3 regions of the Companilactobacillus miaonis genome follow, and region 3 is predicted to be linked to each of the others. Evidence: predicted binding sites of a transcription regulator. Region 3 holds the regulator's gene; each other region holds the start of a gene.
What was found. Region 3 encodes Rex, which represses fermentation and respiration genes when NADH is low (regulators of the CRP and FNR family bind a similar motif). Its sites were predicted from a motif close to TTGTGAANTANTTCACAA; they were not measured.
Positions count from the first base shown of each region.

Region 1: the regulator Rex is predicted to act here: its motif matches at 2,962-2,979, upstream of U8521_RS11565 (NAD(P)-dependent alcohol dehydrogenase).
Region 2: the regulator Rex is predicted to act here: its motif matches at 2,695-2,712, upstream of adhE (bifunctional acetaldehyde-CoA/alcohol dehydrogenase).

Region 1 covers NZ_JAYKTX010000015.1:25,312-33,844, reverse strand. Annotated here, with positions in the region: gene U8521_RS11575 (ABC transporter permease) at 1-655, opposite strand, end outside; gene U8521_RS11570 (ABC transporter ATP-binding protein) at 656-1,522, opposite strand; gene U8521_RS11565 (NAD(P)-dependent alcohol dehydrogenase) at 1,707-2,828, opposite strand; gene U8521_RS11560 (CvfB family protein) at 3,081-3,941, shown strand; gene xerD (site-specific tyrosine recombinase XerD) at 3,953-4,873, shown strand; gene U8521_RS11550 (RibT protein) at 4,887-5,279, shown strand; gene U8521_RS11545 (segregation and condensation protein A) at 5,279-6,001, shown strand; gene scpB (SMC-Scp complex subunit ScpB) at 6,003-6,548, shown strand; gene U8521_RS11535 (pseudouridine synthase) at 6,535-7,257, shown strand; FMN riboswitch at 7,337-7,456, shown strand; gene U8521_RS11530 (ECF transporter S component) at 7,527-8,078, shown strand; gene U8521_RS11525 (LysM peptidoglycan-binding domain-containing protein) at 8,170-8,533, shown strand, end outside.
Region 2 covers NZ_JAYKTX010000002.1:70,219-78,751, forward strand. Annotated here, with positions in the region: gene U8521_RS01930 (acetate/propionate family kinase) at 1-293, shown strand, start outside; gene U8521_RS01935 (oleate hydratase) at 450-2,126, shown strand; gene adhE (bifunctional acetaldehyde-CoA/alcohol dehydrogenase) at 2,742-5,360, shown strand; gene U8521_RS01945 (MFS transporter) at 5,550-6,833, shown strand; gene U8521_RS01950 (glycerophosphodiester phosphodiesterase) at 6,892-7,755, opposite strand; gene U8521_RS01955 (transposase) at 7,837-8,070, opposite strand; gene U8521_RS01960 (YoaK family protein) at 8,189-8,533, shown strand, end outside.
Region 3 covers NZ_JAYKTX010000014.1:59,571-68,103, forward strand. Annotated here, with positions in the region: gene abc-f (ribosomal protection-like ABC-F family protein) at 1-1,209, opposite strand, end outside; gene U8521_RS11320 (redox-sensing transcriptional repressor Rex) at 1,345-2,001, shown strand; gene manA (mannose-6-phosphate isomerase, class I) at 2,034-3,002, shown strand; gene U8521_RS11330 (cation:dicarboxylate symporter family transporter) at 3,480-4,760, shown strand; gene U8521_RS11335 (SDR family oxidoreductase) at 4,837-5,574, opposite strand; gene U8521_RS11340 (CPBP family intramembrane glutamic endopeptidase) at 5,663-6,289, opposite strand; gene groES (co-chaperone GroES) at 6,432-6,716, shown strand; gene groL (chaperonin GroEL) at 6,773-8,410, shown strand; gene U8521_RS11355 (hypothetical protein) at 8,521-8,533, shown strand, end outside.

The DNA of each region.
Region 1 (8,533 bases), on a different contig from region 3:
GATCAGTATGGTTGAGGAAAGCTTTGTCAATGATTGACAGCTGATAAGTTGGTAGTAATTTGCCAAAAGTTTGGAGCCATTTTGGCATCATTTCCATTGGCCACCATAGGCCACTAATAATTGCTAGAGGAAAAACGATTAGGTTAGTTAACAAATTGACTAGTTCTGGTCTTTTGGAAAAAGCAATCATGATGCCAATTAATATTAGAGGAATCGTGCCAATTGTATTGGTCAAAATTATTTTGAAAATTGAGCTAATTGGAAGCGTGATATCATTAATCAATATACCGGCGATACTGATTGCTATCGAGGCGATTAGATTTAAGGTGACAAAAATAACCATCATCGATGAATAGTATTGGAATCTGGAAATTGGTTTTAGACTAATAAATATTTTAAAGTTGGAAGTTTGATCATTCAAAAGGGTGTTGGCAGTAGTGATAATACTTCCTAGAAGGCATCCATAGATCATCATGCCGACTAAATAATCCTTGTTCCATGCTTGTAATTGTTGTGTGGAAACGCCACTTGGAAGTATTTTGGTGTACAAAAGATAGAAAACGATTGGTAGAGACATGTCAAATAGGAAAAAAGCTTTGTTTCGCAAGATGATTCTTTTAAAATTAATTTTTAGTTGATATATGTAATTAGCCATTTATCTTTTCTCCTGATAATTTAAAATGATTGAATTTAGTGATGATTGATCGATTTTTAAGTTCTCAATACCTTGTAAAAATGGTGATAATTCAGAAATTGTTTTCTTAACATCATTAGTAATAATTTGATAATGCTGATTAATCTGCTCCACTGAAACTATTGAAGCTAGCTCGTTAAAAATTTTGGCTGATAATTGACTGTCAAATTCAATTAAAATTTTTCCGGAAGTTTCTCTTAATTGTTTAAGTGAACCATTGAAGGTAAGAGTCCTGTCCTCTAGAATTAAAATTTGATCAGCGATGTTTTCTAACTCTTCCAAATAATGACTAGTTACGAAAATAGTTTTTCCAGTGCGTTTCAATTTAGCAATAGACTTCCAAAAGTCTTGTCTTGCGATACTGTCCATTCCAACGGTCGGTTCGTCGAGAAATAGTATTTCTGGATTACCTGCTAAGGCTAATACAAAAGATAGACGACGTTTTTGACCGCCAGAAAGTTGATTGATAAAAGTATTTTGGGATTCTTTTAAGCCGGAAAGATCAATTAAGGTATTGTAGGAAAGCGGAGTTTTAAAATAACTACGAGTGAGGTTAATGATTTCTTTGACTTTGATTCGATTTAGAATTAAGTTGTCTTGCATCATGACACCAGTAATTTGCCTCCAATTTTTAATTGAAAAATGGATTGTTCCGGAATCTTTGGGGATGAGTTCTAGGATAGCGTTGATCAGAGTCGTCTTGCCGGCACCATTAACTCCAATTAAAGCTACGACTGATGAATCTTCGAGATGAAAACTTATATCTTTTAAAATAGTTTTTTCTCGATATGACTTGTTAAGATGATCTACTTGTAAAACGATAGTCATAATTAATACCTCGTTTGAATTGATTTGATAAATTCATTTTAATATTTGTCAAAATTTAACAGTAGTAACGTTCGTCATTTATCAATGTGACAAATGTCACTCTTGAGTTTACTTATATGTTTTACGAAAACATATAAGTAAATAAAAAACAGACTGCCAACCAGCAGTCTGCCAAAGGTGACCATTATTCACCAGGTTTGTAATCTTTATCGATAATTAGAACGGGTTTGATAGTTTTGCCACTAACTGAATCCGCATCAGCTTCGTTAATTTGATCGAAGTCATAGAATTTTTCAGTTAGATCAAATGGGAAGACACCCATCTTGTAAAATTCAATCAAACGAGGGATGTCAACTTGAGGAATTGCATCACCCATATTTACACCGACGATCTTCTTATCATCAACACAGAGGTCATTCCAAGTACTGATGTCAATGTTGTGTGGTGTAACAGCGATAGTAGCAGTTGTACCACCTTGTGTCAAAGCGGCAATCGAATCAGTCATAACTTTGGCAACACCGGTTGTATCAACAGCCCAGTCAACGCCAAGACCATTTGTAAGCTTCTTGATAGCTTCGACGGCATCTTCATTTTTACTATTAACGACGTCAGTTGCGCCCATCTTCTTAGCTAATTCCAAACGTGAATCGACAATATCAACGGCGATAACCTTTGTACAGCCAGAAATTTTACCAGCCATCATAGCAGCAAGACCAACAGCACCCGTACCAAAGACGGCAATCGTGTCACCAGGCTTTGGTTGAAGAGTATTGAAGACTGTACCACTACCAGTTACGTAACCGCAGCCCAAAGGTCCAAGCTTTCTAAGGTCTAAGTCCTTAGGAACTTTAACAGCATTTCTTTTATCAATTACAGTATGAGTTGTAAATGATGATTGATTGAACATATCACTGACATGATGCCCATCTTCAGTGAAATGATCAGAGCCATCTGGACGAGTACCTGAAAGGTTAGATGCGGCATATTTACGGCATTGTGTTGGCTTACCTTTTAAGCAATTGTCACATTCTCCACATGAGTAGAAGGACATAATGACATGGTCGCCAGGTTTAAAGTTTGTAACGTTTTTACCGACTTTTTCAACAATACCGGATCCCTCATGACCAAGTACTACTGGGAAACTAAAGGCAGCATCGCCTTTTCTAAGTGCTTCATCAGAATGGCAAATACCAGAAGCTACGACTTTGACTTGCAAACCGTCATCGGTCATCTCAGCAAGTTCAACGTCATCTTTAATAACGAATGGATCATTTACTTTATCAACTACAGCAGCTTTAATTTTCATAACTAAAAATCCCTCTTCCATTTTTAATTCTGTAAACGCTTACTACACTTGAAATTATTTCACAACATCAAAAATAATTCAATTGTATTTCTTCAAAAAGTTTATAAAATCAGAATTAAAATTTAATTAATTATTGTGAAGGATAAAACTAGTGAATAAATTTTAGAAATTTACCATTCTTCAAAGTATTATGTAACGTGAACTGGTAAAATATAAGAGCAAATAAAAATGACTAAAAGAGTATGGTGAAATATGGATATAACAGAAATGTATGGTCAAGTTTTAGTTGGAACTGTGACTGACCTAAATAAGGATGAAGCTTTCGTTCAAATTGAGGGTAATACTTTCGCTTTAGATTTAGATGAATTAACAGAAATCCCTGAATTGGGAGATGAAATTGGTGGCTTCGTTTATGAAAATCAAGCACATAAAAATAAAATGACAACCGTTATGCCATTTGTAGTTCAAGGTGTTTGGGATTTTGCAGAAGTGACTGAAGTTAGAACTGATTTAGGAGTTTTCGTTAATATTGGTTTGGACGACAAGGATATCGTTGTCTCTTTGGATGATCTGCCTTTTGAACACTCAGAATGGCCTAAGAAGGGCGATAATTTGATGGTCAAATTGGAGATTGATCATAAGGGTAGACTTTGGGGAAAATTGGCCGATATTGACTTGTATACTCAGATTGCTCGAAGCCCTGGCGATGATGTCAAAAATAAGGATGAAGAAGGTACGATTATTGCTATTCGTGATAGTGGGGCTTTCGTCATGACTGAGAATTATTATATCGGTTTTATTCATGTCAAAGAACAAGCTGAACCACTTCATATTGGACAACACGTCAAAGCTCGAGTGATTGGTACTAGTCATCGTCGTTTGAATCTTTCGATGAGACCACGTGCTTATGAGGAAATTACTCCTGACGCCAAGATGATCGTAGCCGTTTTGGAACATGCTCGTGATAAAAAAATTCCTTATACTGACAAGAGTGATCCGGATGACATTAAAGAATACTTTGGTATCAGTAAAGGTAGCTTTAAGCGTGCCCTCGGTAACTTGATGAAGCAAGGTAAAATCGAGCAAAAAGACGGTTATACGTATCTCAAGTAGAGGCATTTTGTATGAGTGAGAAATTATCGATTAAGAATCAAAAAATGATTGATACGATTGCTGACTATGCCCGCTATCTGCGTTTAGATCGTGGTTTGTCTCAAAATACGATCGTTTCATATCAACAGGATTTATTAGAATTTAGTAGTTTTTTGGAAAAAAAGAATTTGTCATTTTATCCTGAAGACCATTTTGTAGTCACGGAATTTTTCGTTAGTCAGGATAAAGCAAAAAAATCAAAAACATCGCAAATGCGGATGTTCTCTTCATTGCGCCGCTTTTATCAGTGGATGGAATTGATCGATAAGATTCATGCTAATCCAATGAATGAACTCGATGCTCCTAAGAAAGGAACACATTTGCCAGTAGTTTTGTCAATGGATGAAGTCAATTCGTTGATTGAATCTCCTGATGTGACAACTCCTTTAGGAATCCGTGATCGGACCATTTTTGAAGTAATGTATGCCACCGGGCTTCGTGTTAGCGAATTGGTGAATTTAAGTATGGATGATTTGCACCTTGATATCCCGCTGATTAAAACGCTTGGAAAGGGTGACAAAGAACGACTTCTGCCCATAGGTGATACGGCAATTACTTGGTTAAAAAAGTATTTTGTCGAGACTCGTCAGCCCTTGGTTGAAAAATACGGACAACAAAAAGAAGTCTTCTTAAATTTCCGTGGTAAAAAACTAACTCGACAATCAATTTGGCGAATGATCAAAAAGTATATTGCGCAAGTTGGAATTAAAAAAGATGTCACGCCTCACACATTGAGACATTCGTTTGCAACTAATTTGTTGGAAAATGGAGCCGATTTACGAGTTGTCCAAGAATTATTAGGACATTCGGATATTTCGACGACTCAAATATATACACATGTAAATCAAACTAGAATGAAACAAGTCTATAACAAGTCCTTCCCACGGGCTTAGATCGGAGGTATGGATGCTTAGTAAATATAGTGATGAGAACAAAAAAATTGCCATGGGCTTTTTGTCGTATATTAGTGATTTAAAAGATTTAGATAATTTAGAACAAGAATTAAAGCTCTATTCTGAAGATGAGAACCGTCAACTTTACTTATGGAAAAGTAACATGGAAGATTATTCAGGCATTGTAGCGCTGTCATTTTCTGAGAAGACTGTTTTTGTGGAATATGTCTCTTTGAATCCTTCCTACCGGTCAGAAAGTAATGTCTTTAAAATTTTTGATGATATTCAAGAACGCTTTCCTAATTTAGTTGTTTTGGGTAACTTCCAGATTAGTGATCAGATCAAAAAATGGCGTCAGAATAAACAAAAGTTAGAAAAAAGTAAGAAAGAGCAAGACGACGATTAATGCAAAAATTAAATTTAGTTTTAACAGATTTTCAGGGACCAATTGATTTATTGTTGCATTTGATCAAAGAGTCAAAAGTAGATATCTATGACATTCCGATTGCTCAAATCACGCAACAATATATCGATTACTTGAAAAGTATGAAAGTTCTACAATTAGATATTGCAGGTGATTATTTGGTCATGGCTTCAACCTTGATGTCAATTAAGAGCCGGATGCTTTTACCACAGGCACCAGATGAGATTGAAGACGACGAACCGATGGATCCACGTGATGAGTTAGTCTCACAGTTGTTGACTTATCAAACTTACAAACGGGTGGCAGCTTATTTTGAAGAAAAAGAAGCGACCCGTAAAGAAGAATTTGATAAAGAAGTCAGTTTGCCAAAACAACAATTGGATCAATTTTTAAAACCAGGTTCGGTCGTCTTGGATGACTTAGCACAGACGTATAAGGAATTGTTGCAGCAACAAAAGAATCATCGTCCTGAGACTGAAACGATTGAGAATGAGACTTTGTCAATTGAAGATGCAACGGAGAATATTTTGAAAAAATTAAAAGTGGCTAAAAAAGTAACTTTTAAAGCGCTTTTGAAATTGAATAATAATATTGAAGAAATAGTTACTGACTTTATGGCAATCTTAGAGATGGCAAGTAAGCAAGTTGTTACTGTGAGCCAAGAAGATTTTCGTAGTGAACTATTTATTGAATTGAGGAATTAATGTGTATCAAGCAAAAATAATGGCACTTCTTTTTGTGGCAGGAGACCAAGGGATTAAGGAAAAAGACTTGTCACAGTTATTAGAAATTGATAGCGCAGCTTTGCGACAAAATATTGAACAGCTAAAAGTTAAATTGATGACCGATGGCGAATCGGGGATTCAGTTGGTTGATTATAATTCAACTTATAAATTGGTCACTAAAAATGAGTTTAGTGAATTACTAACGAAATATTTCAAAACTGGGTTAGCTACTAAGTTGAGTCAAGCAGCGCTAGAAGTTTTATCAATCATCGCTTATCGACAACCAATCACGCGAATTGAAATTGATGAAATTCGTGGAGTCCAAAGTTCTGGTAGTTTGAATACGTTGTTGATGAGAAAATTGATCAAAGAAAATGGTAAAAAGGATGTTCCTGGACATCCCAACCTTTATATCGTGACAGATGAATTCTTTGATTATTTCGGTATTAAGGATATTAAAGAATTACCAAAAATAGAAAATTTTGAGGATGCTTCCGATATAGGAGAAATAAATGGAGAAAGTTAGATTACAAAAATTTATGGCTGACGCAGGAGTTGCTTCTAGACGTAAATCAGAAGAACTGATTGCTAAAGGTCATGTCAAAGTTAATGATAAAGTTGTGACAGAAATGGGTGTCAAAGTTGATCACCACGATAAAGTGGAAGTTGATGGGATGCCATTAGAAACTGAAAAGAAACGTTACATTTTGATGTACAAGCCTCGTGGTGTTATTTCAGCAGTTAAAGATGATAAAGGTCGCAAAGTTGTGACTGATTTATTAGAAGAGGATGTTGAAGAACGAGTTTATCCAATCGGTCGCTTGGATTACGATACTTCTGGACTACTGCTTTTAACTAATGACGGTGAGTTTGCCAATCATTTGATGCACCCTCGTTATCACGTGGACAAGACTTACGTTGCTAAGATTGAAGGTATCTTGACGCTTGAAGAAATCAAGAAGTTGGAAAATGGTATCAAGTTTAAGGATTATACTTCAGCTCATGCTAAGGTGACGGTTAAATCAAAAGACAAGAAAAAGAATTCTTCAATCGTTAAAATCGTGATTCATGAAGGCCACAATCATCAAGTTAAGAACATGTTTGATGCAGTTGGTCATCATGTTGAAAAACTAGCTCGTGAGAAGTATGGTTTCTTGACACTTGACGGTCTAGTTTCTGGTAAGTACCGTGACTTGACTCGCCAAGAAGTAGCTCAATTGAAGAGCGAAAACTAAAATTGGCTTTAGAGGCTTGAGGATTTGATAGTTGAACCCTCACAAGGCATCTGCTATATTATAAATATAAAAATAAATAATTGGTTTTCAGGGCAGGGTGTAATTCCCGACCGGCGGTAAAGTCCGCGACCCAGCGTAAGCTGGTTGAATTGGTGCAAGTCCAATACCGACAGTAAAGTCTGGATGAAAGAAAACAGAGTAGTAAGGTCTGTTTTGGTGTGCCCAAAATAGGCCTTTTTTCTTTGGAAATCAATAGAGGGGTTGATTTTATGGGAAAAAGTTTAACTAAGTTTCACGATTTAATTGGAGTTTCAGTTTTTGCGGCTTTAGGAACAATTCTGATGTTTTTTGAATTTCCAGTTTTGTTCTGGTTGCCGTTTTTAAAAATTGATTTAAGCGACTGTGTAGTGGTGATCGGTACCTTTGCATTCGGACCATTGGGTGGCACAATGATAGCTTTGTTAAAAGCTCTAGTCCATGTTTTGATCACAGGTAGTGGTGTTGCTGGTTTAATCGGGAATGGTTCAGCTTTCTTTAGTTCCGTTTCATTATTGTTGCCATTTTATTATTTCTGGAAAAAAGGCTATAAGATTTCTGCAGTAGTCGTTTCGACATTGGTCACGACAGTTGTGATGTCAGTTTTAAATTATCTAGTAGTTATGCCTCTGTACATGAATGTGGTCGGAATGAAACTTAATATGAGTTTGGCCGAATATGTGGCGACAGGTGTGGTACCATTTAATATTGTTAAAGCATTGATTATTTCTTTAGCGGTAATCATTTGTTATCCTAAACTTAAAGGACATTTGTCAATAAAATAGCGAAACTAACACAATTTTATAAATCTTTAAAGAAAAATTTTAAACTTTTATGATATGCTTTAAGAGATAGAAATTAGGAGGTTGGTTTTTAATGGCCGATAAGGATAAAAACAATATGTCTGGCGATACTCGCGTTCCTAAATCCACACAAGGACTTGAGGGGTCCGTTAGTCTTGAAGATCTGAAGAAATATCATTTAATTAAAGGTGCAACACCCGATGTTTCTGATAATCAAACTTCTAATGATGCTCCCGTAGAACAAGAGGCTAATACTAATGATAGTCAAGATTCTATGGACCATCTTCAATCTGAAGAAAGCCAAGATCATTTAAGTGAATCAAAACAGGGCTTTGAATCTCAAGATTCTGAGCCTGATTATAATGAAGATTATGATGAACCTGAAACTAATCAAGATTATCAAGATCAAAGTGAACAATCACAAGCTCTTGATGATC
Region 2 (8,533 bases), on a different contig from region 3:
TTTTTGTCAATCGAATCATTAAATATATTGGTTCATACATTACACTTTTAGGTGGTGCTGATGTCTTGATCTTTACTGCTGGTGTTGGTGCAGGCAGTGCTGAAATTAGAAAAGAAATCGTTGATAGATTCAGTTATCGCGGGATTAAGCTTGATAAAGATGCCAACGAACATGGTAAAGGTCTTCGCAAAATCAGTACTGATGATTCAACGACAACTGTCTTAGTTGTACCTACTGATGAAGAGTTAATGATCGTTCGTGATGTAGTTCGTCTAACAAATTTGAGTGAATAATATCAGAGAATCAAAACAAATTTAACTTGTTTTGATTCTTTTTTTGTACTTAAAAAATAGATTAAAAATGTTGATATAAATGCAATGTAAGCCTTTACTTTTATTTTTTAACTGCTATATTAAAGGTGTAAGATTTGGAATGGAGGTTCATTAGTTATGACAAGAAAAGCCTATATGATTGGTACCGGTGTCGGTAACTTAGCTGCCGGTATTTATCTGATTCGTGATGGTGGTTTCAAGGGCGATCAAATTACAATGATGGGTCTTGAAGACCACGGTGCTAACGATGGTGCCGCAGTTAAGGATTATGAAACCGAATATGGTAATCAAGCTTTGTCCAACAACAAAGGTTTCTTAGCCAAGGGTGGCAGAATGCTCAACGAAGAAACTTTCGAAAACCTTTGGGATGTATTACGTTCAGTCCCATCACTGGACAATCCCGGACAAACAGTTACTGATGATATTTTGAATTTCGATCACGCACATCCAACACACGATGTTGGCCGTTTAATCGATGAAGATGGTCCACGTATCAAACCAAATAAAGACAATTACAGACATATGCAGTTTGACAATAAGGATCGTTATCTATTGTCGAAGTTAATGTTGATGCCAGAAAAGGATGAGGAAAAACTCAACAACATCAGTATTGCTGAATGGTTTGCAAGCAGTCCTCATTTCTTCACAACTAACTTCTGGTATATGTGGCAAACAACCTTTGCTTTCAAACGTGCTAGTTCAGCCGTTGAATTGCGTCGTTACATGAATCGTATGATTCTTGAATTCAGTCGTATCAATACTTTGGAAGGTGTCACAAGAAGTCCTTACAATCAATTTGAAAGTATTATCTTGCCAATGCGCAAATATTTGGAAGACCGTGGCGTAACCTTTATCAATAACCGTAAAGTTACTGATTTGGAATTCAAAGATACACCACTTCAAGATGATATTATCGTCACCGGACTCAAGTATGAAGAAGTCGACAATGACAATAAAGAGGGTCACATCGACATTGCTGAAAATGATTTAGTCTTTGATACTAATGGTTCAATCACTGATAGTTCAGCAATTGGTGATTTCAATACACCATTCAAAGAAAATATGGACTACGCTCCAAGTGCTATGCTTTGGAAGAAAGCTAGTGAGAAGTTCTATTCACTTGGTAATCCTGACAAATTCTTTGGAGATAGAACACAAAGTGAGTGGGTAAGTTTCACTGTTACAACTAATAGCCACTTCTTAGTCAATGAAATTTCAAGAATTACTCAACAAGAACCCGGTAATGCTTTGAACACATGGATTCACAGTACACCATTGCTATCTATCGTTGTACATCATCAACCACACTTCAAAGCACAAAAGCCTAATGAATCCACCTTCTGGGGCTACTTCATGTATCCAAGAAGAAATGGTGACTACGTTCAAAAACCAGTTATGGAAATGACTGGTAAAGAAATGCTAGAAGAACTCTTAGGTCATTTGGCAGAAGTAGATCCAAGCAAAGACAATATCAAGAACCATACCCAAGAAATTATGGACAGTATTGTCAACGTAATTCCAGTTCACTTACCATATGCAAGTGCAATGTTTAATCAAAGAGCCGTCGGCGACCGTCCAGACGTAGTTCCAGAACACAGCAAGAACTTAGCCTTCATCAGTCAATTCTGTGAACAACCATTTGACATGGTCTTTACAGAACAGTACTCATTCAGAGCAGCCCAGAGAGCCGTATATACATTGTTGAACATTCCATTATCAGAAATGACACCAATGCATCACTATGAGAAAGATCCAAAAGTAATGGCAAGAGCTACTAAGACTATGTTTAGATAAAGAGAGGGTGGAGCAAGGGCGCCCAGCCTTCGAGGATTTACGGAATATTGGAGATTGACCACGAAGTGGGCGAGATTCAATATTTTGTAAACCGGAAGAGGTTGCCCTTGCGGAACCCGTTTAAGCAGCAGTCAGAACAAGCAAAAGTAAAAAGAACCCAATAACGGATTCAAAAAATACCAAACACAAACAAAAAAGCTCCCGATCAGAGCAATCAAAAAAATATAAAAAAACACAAAAAACGCAAAAAACACAAACATCATCAAACAAGAGTTGGAGCGAACTCAGATTACGCTCAAGACAAAATTGTCAAACAATAAAAAATAATTCACAAGCAAGAGCTGAATTAAGTTTCAGCTCTTTTTTTGTGAATTAAAAAGTTGCTATATTTACCTCAAAAGAGGACTTTGTGAATAAATATTCACAATAAAATTACTGAAAACAATCTGTGAAAACTACTGATACAATTATCAAAGTGTGACACGTGTTGATATATCAACGTGAATACGTTTACATCATTTTTTTGAACTAAAATGCTTGAACAATGAGTCCACAGTGATAAGATAAAACGTGAATTAGTTAACAAATATGTTTTTAAACCTTGGAGGTAATCAGATGTTGAAAGGTTCCAAAGATACAAAGGTTTCTGCAAAGCCGGATGAAAAAGAAGACGTTAAACCCATGATTGATAAAATGGTTAATAAAGCTCAAAAAGCTTTAGAGATCATGGATAGTTTCACTCAAGAAAAAGTCGATCATATCGTTCATCAAATGGCTATTGCTGGTTTAAATGCTAGTTTTGAATTAGCTAAATTGGCCTACGAAGAAACAGGCCGTGGTGTTTTAGAAGATAAAGTTATTAAGAATATGTACGCTACTGAAGAAATTTGGCATTCAATCAAACGTGATAAGACCGTTGGTATTATTGAAAACGACAAGGAACATCGTTTGATCAAAGTTGCTGAACCACTTGGTGTTCTAGCTGGTGTTACACCAGTTACTAATCCAACTTCAACTGCAATGTTCAAGTCATTGATTGCTTTGAAGACTCGTAATCCAATTATTTTTGGTTTCCATCCCCAAGCTCAAAAGTCCTCAGTTGCTGCTGCTAAAGTTATGTTAAAAGCTGCTATTGCAGCTGGTGCTCCTGAAGGTGTCATCCAATGGATCGAAAAACCAAGTATTGAAGCTACTTCTTACTTAATGAATAATGATGGCGTTGCTTCAGTGCTTGCTACTGGCGGTCCTGGTATGGTCAAAGCTGCTTATTCAACTGGTAAACCTGCTCTAGGCGTTGGTCCTGGTAATGGTCCAGCTTATATTGAAAAGACAGCTAACATTAAGCGTGCTGTTAACGATATCGTTTTGTCAAAGACATTTGATAATGGTATGGTTTGTGCTTCTGAAAATAGTGCTATTGTTGATGCTGATATTTATAGTGAAGTTAAATCATTGTTTGAAAAGAACAAGATTTTCTTCCTTAAGAAAGCTGATTACAAGAAATTAGCTGAGACGATGTTTAGACCAGAAGGCGGTGTTAAGGGTCCTATCGCTGGTAAGTCTGCAGTTGAAATTGCCAAACTTGCTGGTATCAAAGTTCCTAGTGACACCAAGGTTTTAGGTGTTGAATTGTCTAAGGTTGGACCAAGTGAACCACTTTCAGCCGAAAAACTTTCACCTGTTTTGTCAGTTTATAAAGTTAGTGGTCACAAGGAAGGCTTTGAAAAAGCTGAAGAGTTGTTACACTTTGGTGGTCTTGGTCACACAGTTGGTATTCACACAATGGATGAAGATTTAGCTACTGAATTTGGTATCAAGATGAAAGCTAGTCGTGTACTAGTCAATACTCCTGCTGCTATCGGTGGTATTGGTAATCTTTATAACGAAATGATTCCATCATTAACTCTTGGTACTGGTTCATGGGGTAAGAATTCTATTTCTCATAACGTTTCATCATTTGATTTGCTTAACATCAAGACAATCGCAAAACGGAGAAATAACATGCAATGGATTAAACAACCTAGAGTTTACTTTGAAAAGACTTCAGTTCGTTACTTAGAGGACCTTGAAGGAATGAAGAGAGCCTTTATCGTTTGTGATCCAGTTATGGTTCAACTTGGTTTCGTTGATACAATTACTGATGAATTAAAACGTAGTAAAGTTCACGTTGAATATTCAATGTTCTCAGACGTCGACAATATCGTCACGACAGATGTTGTTCAACGTGGTGTGACACAAATGAATCTATTTAAACCGGATACAATTATTGCCCTCGGTGGTGGTACGACAATGGACACTGCCAAAGATATGTGGTTGTTCTATGAGCATCCAGATGTTGATTTGTTCGGTGCTAAGCAAGGCTTCATTGATATCAGAAAACGTGCCTACAAGTTCCCTAAGCCCGAAAAAGCTCAATTTGTAGCAATTCCAACAACATATGGAACCGGTGCAGAAGTCACACCATTCAGCTCTATCATTGATACTAAGACTGGCACAAAATATCCTATCGCTGATTATGCATTGACTCCTGATGTTGCTATCATTGATTCACAATTTGTAGAAACAATGCCAAAAGACATCATTGCTGAGTCCGGAATGGATGTTTTGAACAATGCGGTTGAATCATACGTTGCTAATATGGCTTCTGATTACACGAGACCATATGCTTTGCAAGCTATTAAGTTAGTCTTTGATAACCTTGAAAAAGCCGCTGCTGGTGATAAAGATGCTCAAGCTGAAATGCACAACGCTTCAACATTAGCTGGTATGTCATTCGGCAATGCTTTTGCTGGTGTGGCTCATTCAATTACTGATGTTTTAACTAACGCTTACGGTATCAGACATGGTCTAGCCTCAATTATTGCCTTGCCACAAGTTATCAACTATAACTTCGAACAACCAACAAAGATCACCATGTGGCCTAAGTATGAAAGCTTCAGAGCTGATTCTGATTACGCTATGATTGCTAGATATATTGGTTTGTCTGGTAAAGATGATCGTGCTTTGAAAGATGCGTTAGTACAAAAGATTGTTGATCTAGCTCATAATCTTGGCATCAAGTTAAGCTTAAAGGATAACTATATTGATAAGAAAGACTTTGACCAAAAGCTTGATTCATTGTCAGAAGAAGCTTTCGGTGATCAATTCTCATTTACAAATCCTAAGGAACCATTGATTTCTGAATTGAAACAAGTTCTAGAGAATATGTACGATGGTAAAGAAATTGAAAAATAATTAATATAAGATTTTTGATAGGTAAAAAATATTTTGCCTATCTTTTTTTATACTGTTTTTGGGATGTAACAAAATTCGTAAGTTGGTTATACTTTTTTTGCATAGTGCAAGTAGTCTATTTGTGGGGAAATTGATTACCTGAATCGGTTTAGTTGAATTCAACTGAACCAATTGACGGGGGTACCTTTGATGATTTCGTTAAAGAGAAATATCAATTCGAAAATCAATAAAAGTAGAATCAATAAAGAACAGTGGAGTTGGATTATGTATGATTGGGCCAATTCTGCTTATGGGATTATCGTTACGACGGCTGTTTTGCCAGTTTACTTTAAATCTGTGGCTGCAAATAGTGGTGTTTCGGCAGCAAGTTCAACAGCTTTTTGGGGATATGCCAATAGTTTCAGTACGTTATTAGTATCTCTATTAGCTCCATTTTTAGGCGCCTTAGCCGATTATCCTAATTTCAAAAAAAGATTATTAAGTTTATTTTGTTGGTTAGGAATTGTGATGACGGTAGGATTAGCCTTTGTTCCAGAAGCTCAGTGGCAATTATTATTACTTGTTTACATTTTTTCAGCCATTGGTTACTCAGTTAGTAATTTATTCTACGATAGTTTTTTAACTGACGTCGCAAATGATTCGCAAATGAATAAAATATCGACTCATGGGTATGCCTTCGGCTATCTAGGTGGAGTGTTAGCATTCATATTATTCCTAGTTTTACAATTAACAAGCGGTTTTGGTCAATTGGATGGAACGGGAATAGCTCGTTGGAGCTTTATTATTGCTGCAGCCTGGTGGTTGGTTTTTTACCTACCATTACAAAAAAATGTTACCCAAAAGTATTCGGTGGAACCTACTAAAGCCCCATTTAAAGGGAGTTTTAAGAGAGTTTTCCAAACAATTAAACACATTAAACAATATAAACAAGTTGCTTGGTTTCTAGTAGCCTATTTTTTCTATATTGATGGAGTTGATACGATTTTTACGATGGCAACTGCAATCGGCTTGGATATTGGAATCAAGACGACTGAATTGATGATCGTTATGCTGGTCGTACAATTGATTGCTGTACCATTTTCAATTTTGTTCGGTTGGTTAGCTGATAAAACTTCAACTAGAAAGGGCATCCTGCTTGGGATCATCGTTTACTTGTTGATCTGTGTTTATGCCTTAAGGTTGCAAACTAGTTTTGACTTTTGGGTTTTAGCTATTTTAGTAGGAACAAGTCAGGGTGGTTTGCAAGCGTTGAGTCGTTCATATTTTGGACAGATAATTCCTAAAGAATCTGGTAGTGAGTTTTACGGCTTTTTAAACATTTTAGGAAAATTTTCAGCGGTAATGGGGCCATTTATCGTCGCCATCGTGACACAAATGACAGGCAAATCAACAATTGGAGCGGCTTCGTTGAGCGTCTTGTTCCTAGTTGGTTTAGTGATCTTTGCAATCCTGCCAAAATTATCGAAAGATTAAAAAAGAGCGGTATTAATGAAAAATTATTCATTAAATACTGCTCTTTTTTTAAAATTTTTTATTTCCAACGATCAACTAAATGAACGGTTTCTTTACTGTTGTTCGTAAAGACACTGTCCATTTTTAAAGTATTGAGGGCTGTGTAGTTATCGTTGTAAGTGTTGAGAATCCAAGCATTAGTTTTAAAACCATTCTTATGGGCCAATTTAACAAGTTTTGGCGTCCATTGTTCTAGCCGAATTGAGATGAATTTAATATAACGTGGAGCATTTTCAATTTCTTCCTTATACTGACGTTCTGTGACGGAATCGAGTAACCAAAGAATCGGTACGTTCTTTAGTGATTTGTGGAAAGCTTTAATACCAGGAATTGATTCATCTTGCATGATGATATTGTCAGTCATTTTATATTTCTTAACTTCTTTAACTAAAGCCTTTTCGGTGTCTGTATTGTCGCCGGCATTTTTTTTAGTTTCTATTATATAGTGAACATTTTTGCCATATCTTTTGAAGACATCCTTTAACTGATGCAATTTTTCGCCATTATGAAGCTTTACTTTACTGAGTTGTTTAGAAGTCGATTTTGAAATGGTGATTTTTTTACCGGTGGTTTTCTTCAAATTATCGTCGTGTGAAACATACAATTTATTATCTTTACTGATCCAAACGTCTTGTTCAATGTATTGCGAACCATCTTTGATAGCACGATTGTAGCCACTGAATGAGTGATCTGGGTAATTATAAGGACTTCCACGATGAGAAAAAATTAATGGTGAATTTGGCGAAGCGTGATTCACACTTTGAGTTACACTGGTTAAATTTTTTGCCTTCGGAACAGCGGCGGCCTCAACATTAGTAATGGTTGAAGGAACGAATAATAGAATTGTCGCTAGCAAAATTAAGATTTGTTGCTTTTTTAACATAATTTCCCCCTCAATTGTTTAATTACATAATAGTAGAAAAACAAAAAAAGTGCCACCGTGATAAACGATGGCACGAACTTATTAGTGTGAATGTCTTTCATGATAATTAGTAAGAGTTAATTGTTTAGTTTTTTCGCGCTCAATTTTGAGCTGCTTTTTAAGCTGACGGTTTTTCCAGAAACCATGCAAACAAATGGCAGTCGGAATAGTGATCCAGGCTAAGGTTGCTGGAATCAGCCAAGGATTTTTTTCAATTACTTTAAAAGATTCTTCATCATACTTATTGATTTCTTCACGAATTTCTTTTGGTAACATAATGATCGCATCCTTTCTATAATATCTAAATCATATAGCATTATGGAAACGCTGTCATTAAATTAATGAGTTACCAAGACTTAAAAATATTTGTTTTTTTGTTACAATGGTATGCAGTATGGAAAAAAGAGAACGAATAGTAAACAATTTTAGATTATTCCAATTACGAGAAATCGCGATTGCTTTAACCTTTATTGGTGGTTTTATCGATGCCTATACCTTTGTTCAGCGTGGTGGTGTTTTGGCGGCCGGTCAAACTGGTAACGTTATTTTCTTAAGTGTTGATGTGGCACAAAATAATTTGCCAGGAGTTTTGACGAAACTCTTCACGATGATTTTTTTCTGTTTAGGTATCATTATAGTTGAAATTATGAAGCATAAAAATAATCGTAAACATAATTGGCGAGTGAACAGTTTGTTAGCCGAATTAATAGTTTGTATTGTAGTTGGTTTTTTGCCAAAA
Region 3 (8,533 bases):
AGGATCGAGGTTGTTGAGGTTTTGGTCGTAGTAGCCGACTTGCACGTTGGCTCCGAAGCGTGATGACCCTTTAATGAAGGGAATCTGTCCCAAAATTGACTTCAAGAAGGTTGATTTACCGATTCCGTTAGGACCAATAATACCGACACGTTCGCCTTTTTTAACATCTAAGTTGATGGGTTCTGACATGATCTGGTTGTCATAGCCGATGGCGGCGTCACTTACGTTTAAAACGTCGTTGCCACTTTCCTTATCAATTTGGAAGTTAAAGTGGACAGATCCTTGGTCACTGTCAGGTCGGTCTAAAACATCCATATGTTCGAGCTTTTTACGACGACTTTGAGCCATCTTGGTTGTTGAAGCACGGACGATATTTTTTTGAATGTATTCTTCAGTTTTCTTGATCTCAGCTTGTTGCTCTTCATAATGTTTCCAAGCCACTTCCTGATTCTTTTTCTTTTCTTGTAAGTAGAAAGTATAGTTACCAGAGTAATGTGTGGAAGAGTGATGATTAATTTCGACGATTTCGGTAACTACTTTGTCCAAGAAGTACTGGTCATGGGAAACGATAACTAAAGCGCCACGATAGTTCTTCAAATAACCTTCCAACCACTCGACGGTATTGATGTCCAAATGGTTAGTTGGTTCATCTAGTAGCAGAATGTCGTGATGTTCCAAAAGCATCTTAGCCATTGCTAAACGAGAACGTTCACCACCAGAAAGAGTTGAAATTTGATCTTGCCAAACGTCTTCATCAAAACCGAATCCCTTGAGAACACTACGGATTTCGGATTGATAACCGTAACCATTTTCCGAACGGAAGGTATTTTGCAATTGGTCGTATTGCTTCAAAATGTCATCGTAATCTTGAATATTTGGGTTAGCGAGTTTTTCTTCTAGAGCTCGCATCTTTTTTTCTTGAACTTTTAAATAGTCGAAGACTTTTTCCATTTCATCGAAAATTTTATTTTCACTATTTAAGCCGGAATCCTGAGCTAGATAACCAATATTAGTATCTTTTTTCAGAGCGATATTTCCGCTAGTGTAATTTTCCTGATCAGAAATAATTTTTAAAAGAGTTGATTTTCCAACTCCATTACGTCCGACTAAGCCAATACGGCTGTTATCTTGGACTTCGAAGCTAACATTTTCAAAGAGGCGCTTCGTACCAAAATTTTTTGTGATATTCTGTGCTTGTAATAAAATCATTTGAAACTCCTTTATGTATTCACAATTTTATCATTATTTAATAATTTATGTCTTTATAGGTTTAACGTATTGCGTTTTTATGGATTTTTATTTAGTATAAATGTTAGTGAAATGACACACATATGGTGGTAAATTATGACAAAAACAACAGTTCCAAACGCAACAATAAAGCGTTTACCAATATATTATCGGTATTTTCAGTTTTTAAGGGATGAAGGTACAAAAAAAATCTCTTCTGGAGAATTATCCGAAGGGGTCAAGATAGATAGTGCTACAATTAGACGTGACTTCTCATATCTAGGAGCATTAGGAAAACGTGGTTATGGCTACGATGTTAACGATTTAGTAGCTTTCTTTAAGAAGCTCTTAAATCAGGATAAGCGTACCAACGTAGCCTTAATTGGTGTAGGTAATTTAGGTAACGCCTTATTAAATTATAACTTTTCTCGGACAAATAATGTTCGAATTGCCGCAGCTTTTGATATAAATAAGGAAATTGTTGGCACAGTTAAGAGTGGGGTTCCAGTTTACGATATTAGTGAACTAAAGGAACAACTTCACTTGCAACAGATTGACGTCTGTATTTTAACTGTTTCTTCAAATGCGGCCCAAACGACAGCTGACTTGTTGGCTGATGCTGGGGTTCGTGGAGTATTGAACTTCACGCCAGTTATCATCAACGTTCCAAGCAGCATTCGAGTTCATTATGTTGATTTGGCGAATGAGTTACAAACATTGATTTTCTTCTTAGATCGTGACAAGTCACAAACTGAGGACCAAGAGCAAGAATAAAATAATAATAATTTTTTGGGGGAAATTACATTATGAGTGAACCATTATTTCTTGAGCCAGTATTCCACGAAAAGATTTGGGGTGGAAGAAAGCTAGAAACTAAGTTTGGCTACAATATTCCCGATGGAACTATCGGTGAATGCTGGGCTATTTCAGGACATCCAAACGGACCAACTAAAGTCCAAAATGGTGAATTTGCTGGACAATATGTTAACGACTTGTGGAAGAGCCACAAAGAACTATTCGGCAATCCCAAAGGTAAAGTATTTCCACTTTTAACAAAGATTTTGGATGCCGAAGCTAGTTTGTCAGTTCAAGTTCATCCCGACAACGAGTATGCTGAAAAGCATGAACATGAATTAGGCAAGACAGAATGCTGGTACATCATCGATGCTGAACCAGGTTCATACTTGATTTACGGTCACAATGCTAAGAACAAAGCTGAACTTGATAAAATGATCGAATCAGGCGACTGGGAACATCTACTAAGAAAAGTTCCTGTTAAGACTGGTGAATTCTACTACGTACCAAGTGGGACAGTTCACGCTTTGAATAAAGGTATTATGGCTTTGGAAACTCAACAAAGTAGTGACACAACTTATCGCTTGTATGATTACGATCGTGTTGACAAGACGACTGGTAAGAAACGTGATCTTCATATCAAACAATCTGAAGATACAATTACTGTTCCACACAAAGATCCAAAACTAAATATCGAATCAAAAGAAGTCGGTAAGAACAAGTTTACTACATTTGTTCAACCACCAGTATCACCATTCTTCTCTGTATATCACTGGGAAATCAAAGAACCAGTTGAATTACATCACCAAATTGGTAAGTATACACTAATCTCTGTTATCAATGGTGAAGGTAAGATTACGGTTGACGGTAAAGATTATGATTTGAAGAAGGGCATTCATTTGATTGTTCCTGCTACAGTTGATAGCTGGAAGTTAGATGGTGACCTCGATATTATCGCTTCCGAATCTGGAGAAGAATAATTTCAGCACTGAGTCTAAACCGAATTTGTTGCTCCAGACTGAATAACGGACCTATGAGATATTTCTTTCTAATGTTTCAGGAATAGTTATTCTATTTATAATTTTTCTTATGATGATTTTAAAAAATAGCAGCCTCTATTTTTCATAGTACGTAATAGACTTTTAGTCGGTTTACGGACATTGTGAATAGATGCTGTTTTTAATTTCTGAATTAAGCTGTATATACAAAAAATTAAGATCTAGTCTGGATTATGCGGAAGACGGCATACTTAGAAAATCTCCCAAAATAAAACCGTATATTTTTTTCGAAATAACCTGAATTCAAACTAAAAATGGAACATTAAATTAATATTAGGAGAAAATAGTTCGCTATTAAAGGTAAAATAAAAAACCTTTAATTTGGAATCGCTAACATTTTCCATTTTGATAAAAAATCTTCTATAATTAAAACTAAGCTTACTTAAAGGGGACCTAAAATTGCAAAAGCAAAAGTTTTTCCGGATAAGCTTAGGTTGGCAAATCATCATTGGTTTGATCCTAGGTATTATTTTAGGGCAGTTATTCTATCAGAATAAGGCTGCCATTCAAGTTATGCAAAACATTGGTACAATGTTTATCTCCATGATTCAAATGATTGTTTTACCAATCGTTATTTCCTGTTTGACCGTTGGTATCGCTAATATGGGTGATATCAAAAAACTCGGCCGAATAGGATTAAAGACTTTAGTATATTTTGAAATCATGACAACAATAGCGATTATTATTGGTATTTTAGTCGCTAATGTTACTCATCCCGGTACCTTTATCGACATTCATAGTCTAAAAGGTTCGGATATTAGCCAATATACGGCGACTGCAAAAACAGCCAAACATTCGGGTATTTGGTCAATCTTGATGAGTATCATCCCAACTAACATCTTCGCCTCACTCGGAAAAGGCGATATGTTACCGATCATCTTCTTCTCCGTATTGTTCGGATTAGGAACTGCTTCAATTGGCAAGCAAGGTAAAATCATTACTGACTTTTTGAATGCCGTTGCCAATGTTATGTTCAAAGTAACTAATTGGGTCATGCGCCTAGCTCCAATTGGTGTCTGTGCCTTAATTGGTGTCACGGTTGGTGAAATGGGTTTTAGTTCCCTTAAACCATTGTTATTATTCATTGTGATCGCCTATGCAACAATGGCTTTCTTCGTCTTTGTTGTCATGGCCGGAGTGGGACATTTGTTCCACGTTAAATTTTATGAAATGTTCAGAATTATTGAAAATGAAGTTACTTTAGCTTTTACGACCGCTAGTTCTGAGGCAGCTTTGCCTAAGATGATGGAAAAAATGCAAAAATATGGAGCATCAAAGGGAATTGTTTCTTTCGTTATTCCGACAGGTTATACTTTTAACCTTGATGGTTCAGCAATTTATCAATCATTAGCGGCATTATTCTTGGCACAAGCTTACAATATTCATTTGAGCCTTGGGCAACAAATTACCCTTGTGGTGGTTTTGATGTTAACATCAAAAGGGATGGCCGGAGTGCCAGGAGCCTCATTTGTTGTACTACTAGCCACAGTATCAACGATAGGCGTACCAATGCAAGGGTTGACCTTCATCGCTGGTATCGACCGTCTCGTAGATATGGGACGTACCGCAGTAAACGTTGTCGGCAATTCACTAGCAACGATTATTATTGCTAAGAGTGAAAAGGAATTTGATGAGGACAAACGAGAAAAGTACGTTGCATCCTACACACGCGGTGATTAAGCCCCGTGTAGAGTAGAACAATTTAAACACACGAAAAGCAGCTTATCAATTATTTATTTAATTGGTAGGCTGTTTTTTATTTCTGAATGGTTGGGCGAATAACGATCTCATTCATAGTCGTATCTTCAGGCGCGTCGATGGCAAAAGCAATCGTATTAGCAATTCGGTCGGCACCGATGGCATAATCTTTATAAAATTGATCCAATTGTGCTTTAGTTTCGGGATCCTTCACGTGTTCAGTCAATTCCGTAACGACGGCACCTGGTGAGATCACGGTGACACGAATATTGCTTTTAGCAGCTGCTTCTTCTTGCCGTAAACCTTCACTAATGGCTCTGACAGCAAATTTAGTTGCAGAATAGACGCCGGAGCCAATACTGATAGCGTGACCAGCTACGGAAGCCAGATTGATGATTTGACCGCTTTTTTGCTTACGCATGATTGGTAAAACCGCATCGATTCCGTAAAGAGTTCCCTTGATATTTACGTCGATCATTTTGTCCCATTCTTCGACACGACCCTTAATAAATTCTGAACGAGGCATTAATCCAGCGTTGTTGATCCAAACGTCAATGCGTCCATATTCAGATATAGCCTTTTTAGCTAATTCTTGAACTTGCTCTAAATCTGTAACGTCAGTTTGAACAGCAATTGCCGAACCATTTTCTTGTTGAATTTCAGTGGCAATTTTTTGCAAACGTTTCTTTCTTCTGGCAGCTAGAACAATCTTATTATTTTTAGTAGCTAATAGTTTTGCACAAGCAGCACCAATTCCACTAGAAGCACCGGTAATGACAATAACTTTTTCAGACATAAAAAAATCTCCCTTGAATTTATATTTCAAAGGAGATTTTAGTTCATTAATAAGTCGATAGTTAATTTATAAGTTTTACAATTTGGCATTACCGCATCGAGATTGTTAAAACAATGGCATTCATTAGGATGTGGCTGCCGGCACTGGCATAAATGTTTTTAGATTTGTAATAGATGAATGAGAACCATAATCCCATAGCGACATAAATTAAGAATCTAGTATCTTGATGCATGAAAGCAAATAAGAATGCCGAGATAATAGCAGCAATGTAAATATTTGTTGGTTTGATCAAGTTACCGAAAAACAATCTGCGAAAGACGATTTCCTCCATGATTGGAGCACAGATCAAAACATAAACGAAATAGTAGGGATAAGTTTTGACCATTAATAATAATTGCATCGTGTTTTGCGATTGGGTACTGGCGTGGAAAATTAGTTGGTCAATAAAACCGACCCCGTATTGCAAAACGATTGCTCCAATCGTTCCTAAGATGATCCATTGGAGATTGTGATTTAGATCAGTTGTTTTTTCAAAATCGAATTTCTGATCTTTTTTCACTAAATACATCATGATTCCGGTGGCGATAATTGCACCTAAAGTTAATAGGACAAAATACAGGCTACCAGTGACTTTCAGCATGTTCAAAACGGAACCTAAAAGTAATAGTAGGATGTAAGTTAATAGTGTAAAAAATTGATTTTTTGGAAATGCCATGATAACTCCTTTAATTTTTAGAGGTAAATACTTGCATGTTTTCAATAAAATGTTAATATAAAACTTGTGATTAGCACAAGAGATGTTCGAGTGCTAAATATAAAAATAAAAACAGAAATAATAATAATCGGAGGGATTCAAATTGTTAAAACCACTTGGAGATAGAGTAATTGTAACAGTCGATAAAGAAGAAGAAAAGACAGTCGGTGGTATTGTTTTAGCAAATAACGCTAAAGAAAAGCCTCAAACAGCTGAAGTTGTTGCTGTAGGTGACGGCTTAGTTACTGACGATGGAAAGAAATTGCCTATGAGTGTTAAAAAAGGCGATAAGATTCTATTTGATAAATACTCAGGCTCAACAGTTAAGTACGAAGACAATGAATATTTAATCCTTCATGAAAAAGATATCATGGCAATCGTTGAATAATTTTAAAAAATAATTTTTTAATCAATTATGAAATAATTTACGGAGTGTGAAAATTAATGGCAAAACAAATTAAGTTTTCAGAAGATGCACGTTCAAAGATGCTTGAAGGTGTTAATAAATTAGCAGACACAGTTAAGACAACTATCGGACCTAAGGGTAGAAATGTTGTTCTTGAAAAGAGTTACGGTGCTCCAGAAATCACAAATGATGGTGTTACTATCGCTAAGAGTATCGAATTAGAAGACCACTTCGAAAACATGGGTGCTAAGCTTGTTTCTGAAGTTGCTTCAAAGACTAACGACATTGCTGGTGACGGTACTACTACAGCTACTGTTTTGGCCCAAGCAATCGTTAAAGAAGGTATGAAGAACGTTACAGCCGGTGCTAACCCTGTTGGTATCAGAACTGGTATCGAGAAGGCTACAAAGGCTGCTGTCGATGAACTTCACAATATTTCTCACAAGGTTTCAGGTAAGAGTGATATTGCTCAAGTAGCTTCAGTTTCATCAGCTAGTGAAGAAACTGGTAAGTTGATTGCTGACGCTATGGAAAAAGTTGGTAACGATGGTGTTATCACAATTGAAGAATCAAAGGGTATCGATACAACGCTAGACGTTGTTGAAGGTATGCAATTCGACCGTGGATACATTTCACAATACATGGTTACAGATAACGACAAGATGGAAGCTGATCTTGACAATCCTTACATCTTGATCACTGACAAGAAGATCTCAAATATCCAAGACATTTTGCCATTACTACAAAAGATCGTTCAACAAGGTAAGTCACTACTTATCATTGCTGATGACATTGATGGTGAAGCATTACCAACACTTGTTTTGAACAAGATTCGTGGTACATTCAACGTTGTTGCTGTTAAGGCACCTGGCTTTGGTGACCGTCGTAAGGCTCAACTTGAAGATATCGCTACATTAACTGGTGGTACAGTTATTACTTCTGATCTTGGTCTTGAACTAAAAGACACAACAATGGATCAACTAGGTCAAGCTGGTAAGGTTACTGTTACAAAGGACAACACAACAATTGTTGAAGGTTCAGGTAACAAGGACGCCATCAGCGAACGTGTTGATTTGATCAAGAAGCAAATCGCTGAAACAACTTCTGACTTTGACAAGGAAAAGCTTCAAGAACGTTTGGCTAAATTAGCCGGTGGTGTTGCTGTTGTTAAAGTTGGTGCTGCTACTGAAACAGAACTTAAAGAACGTAAGTACAGAATTGAAGATGCTCTAAACGCTACACGTGCCGCTGTTGAAGAAGGCTACGTTGCTGGTGGTGGTACAGCTTTGATGAACGTACTAGATAAGGTTAAGGCTCTTAAAGAAGAAGGAGACGTTCAAACAGGTATCAATATCGTTGCCCGTGCTCTTGAAGAACCACTACGTCAAATCGCTGAAAATGCTGGTTATGAAGGTTCAGTTATCGTTGAACACATCAAGAACCAAGATAACGAAATTGGATTCAATGCTGCTACTGACAAGTGGGAAAACATGGTAGACGCCGGAATCATCGACCCAACTAAGGTTACACGTTCAGCTCTACAAAATGCCGCTAGTGTTGCTGCCTTGTTGTTGACAACAGAAGCTGTTGTTGCAGACAAGCCAGAACCAAAGGATAATAATGCCGCTGCTGGTGCAGGTAATCCTGCAGCCGGTGGTATGGGCGGTATGATGTAATTTAATCATATGAATAAATATTAAAAAGCGCTGGTAATTTACTAGCGCTTTTTTCATGCTCTAAAAAAGTATAGAATTAGATACCGTTAGAAAAATGAAAAGAGAAACGAATGGATAAAATAG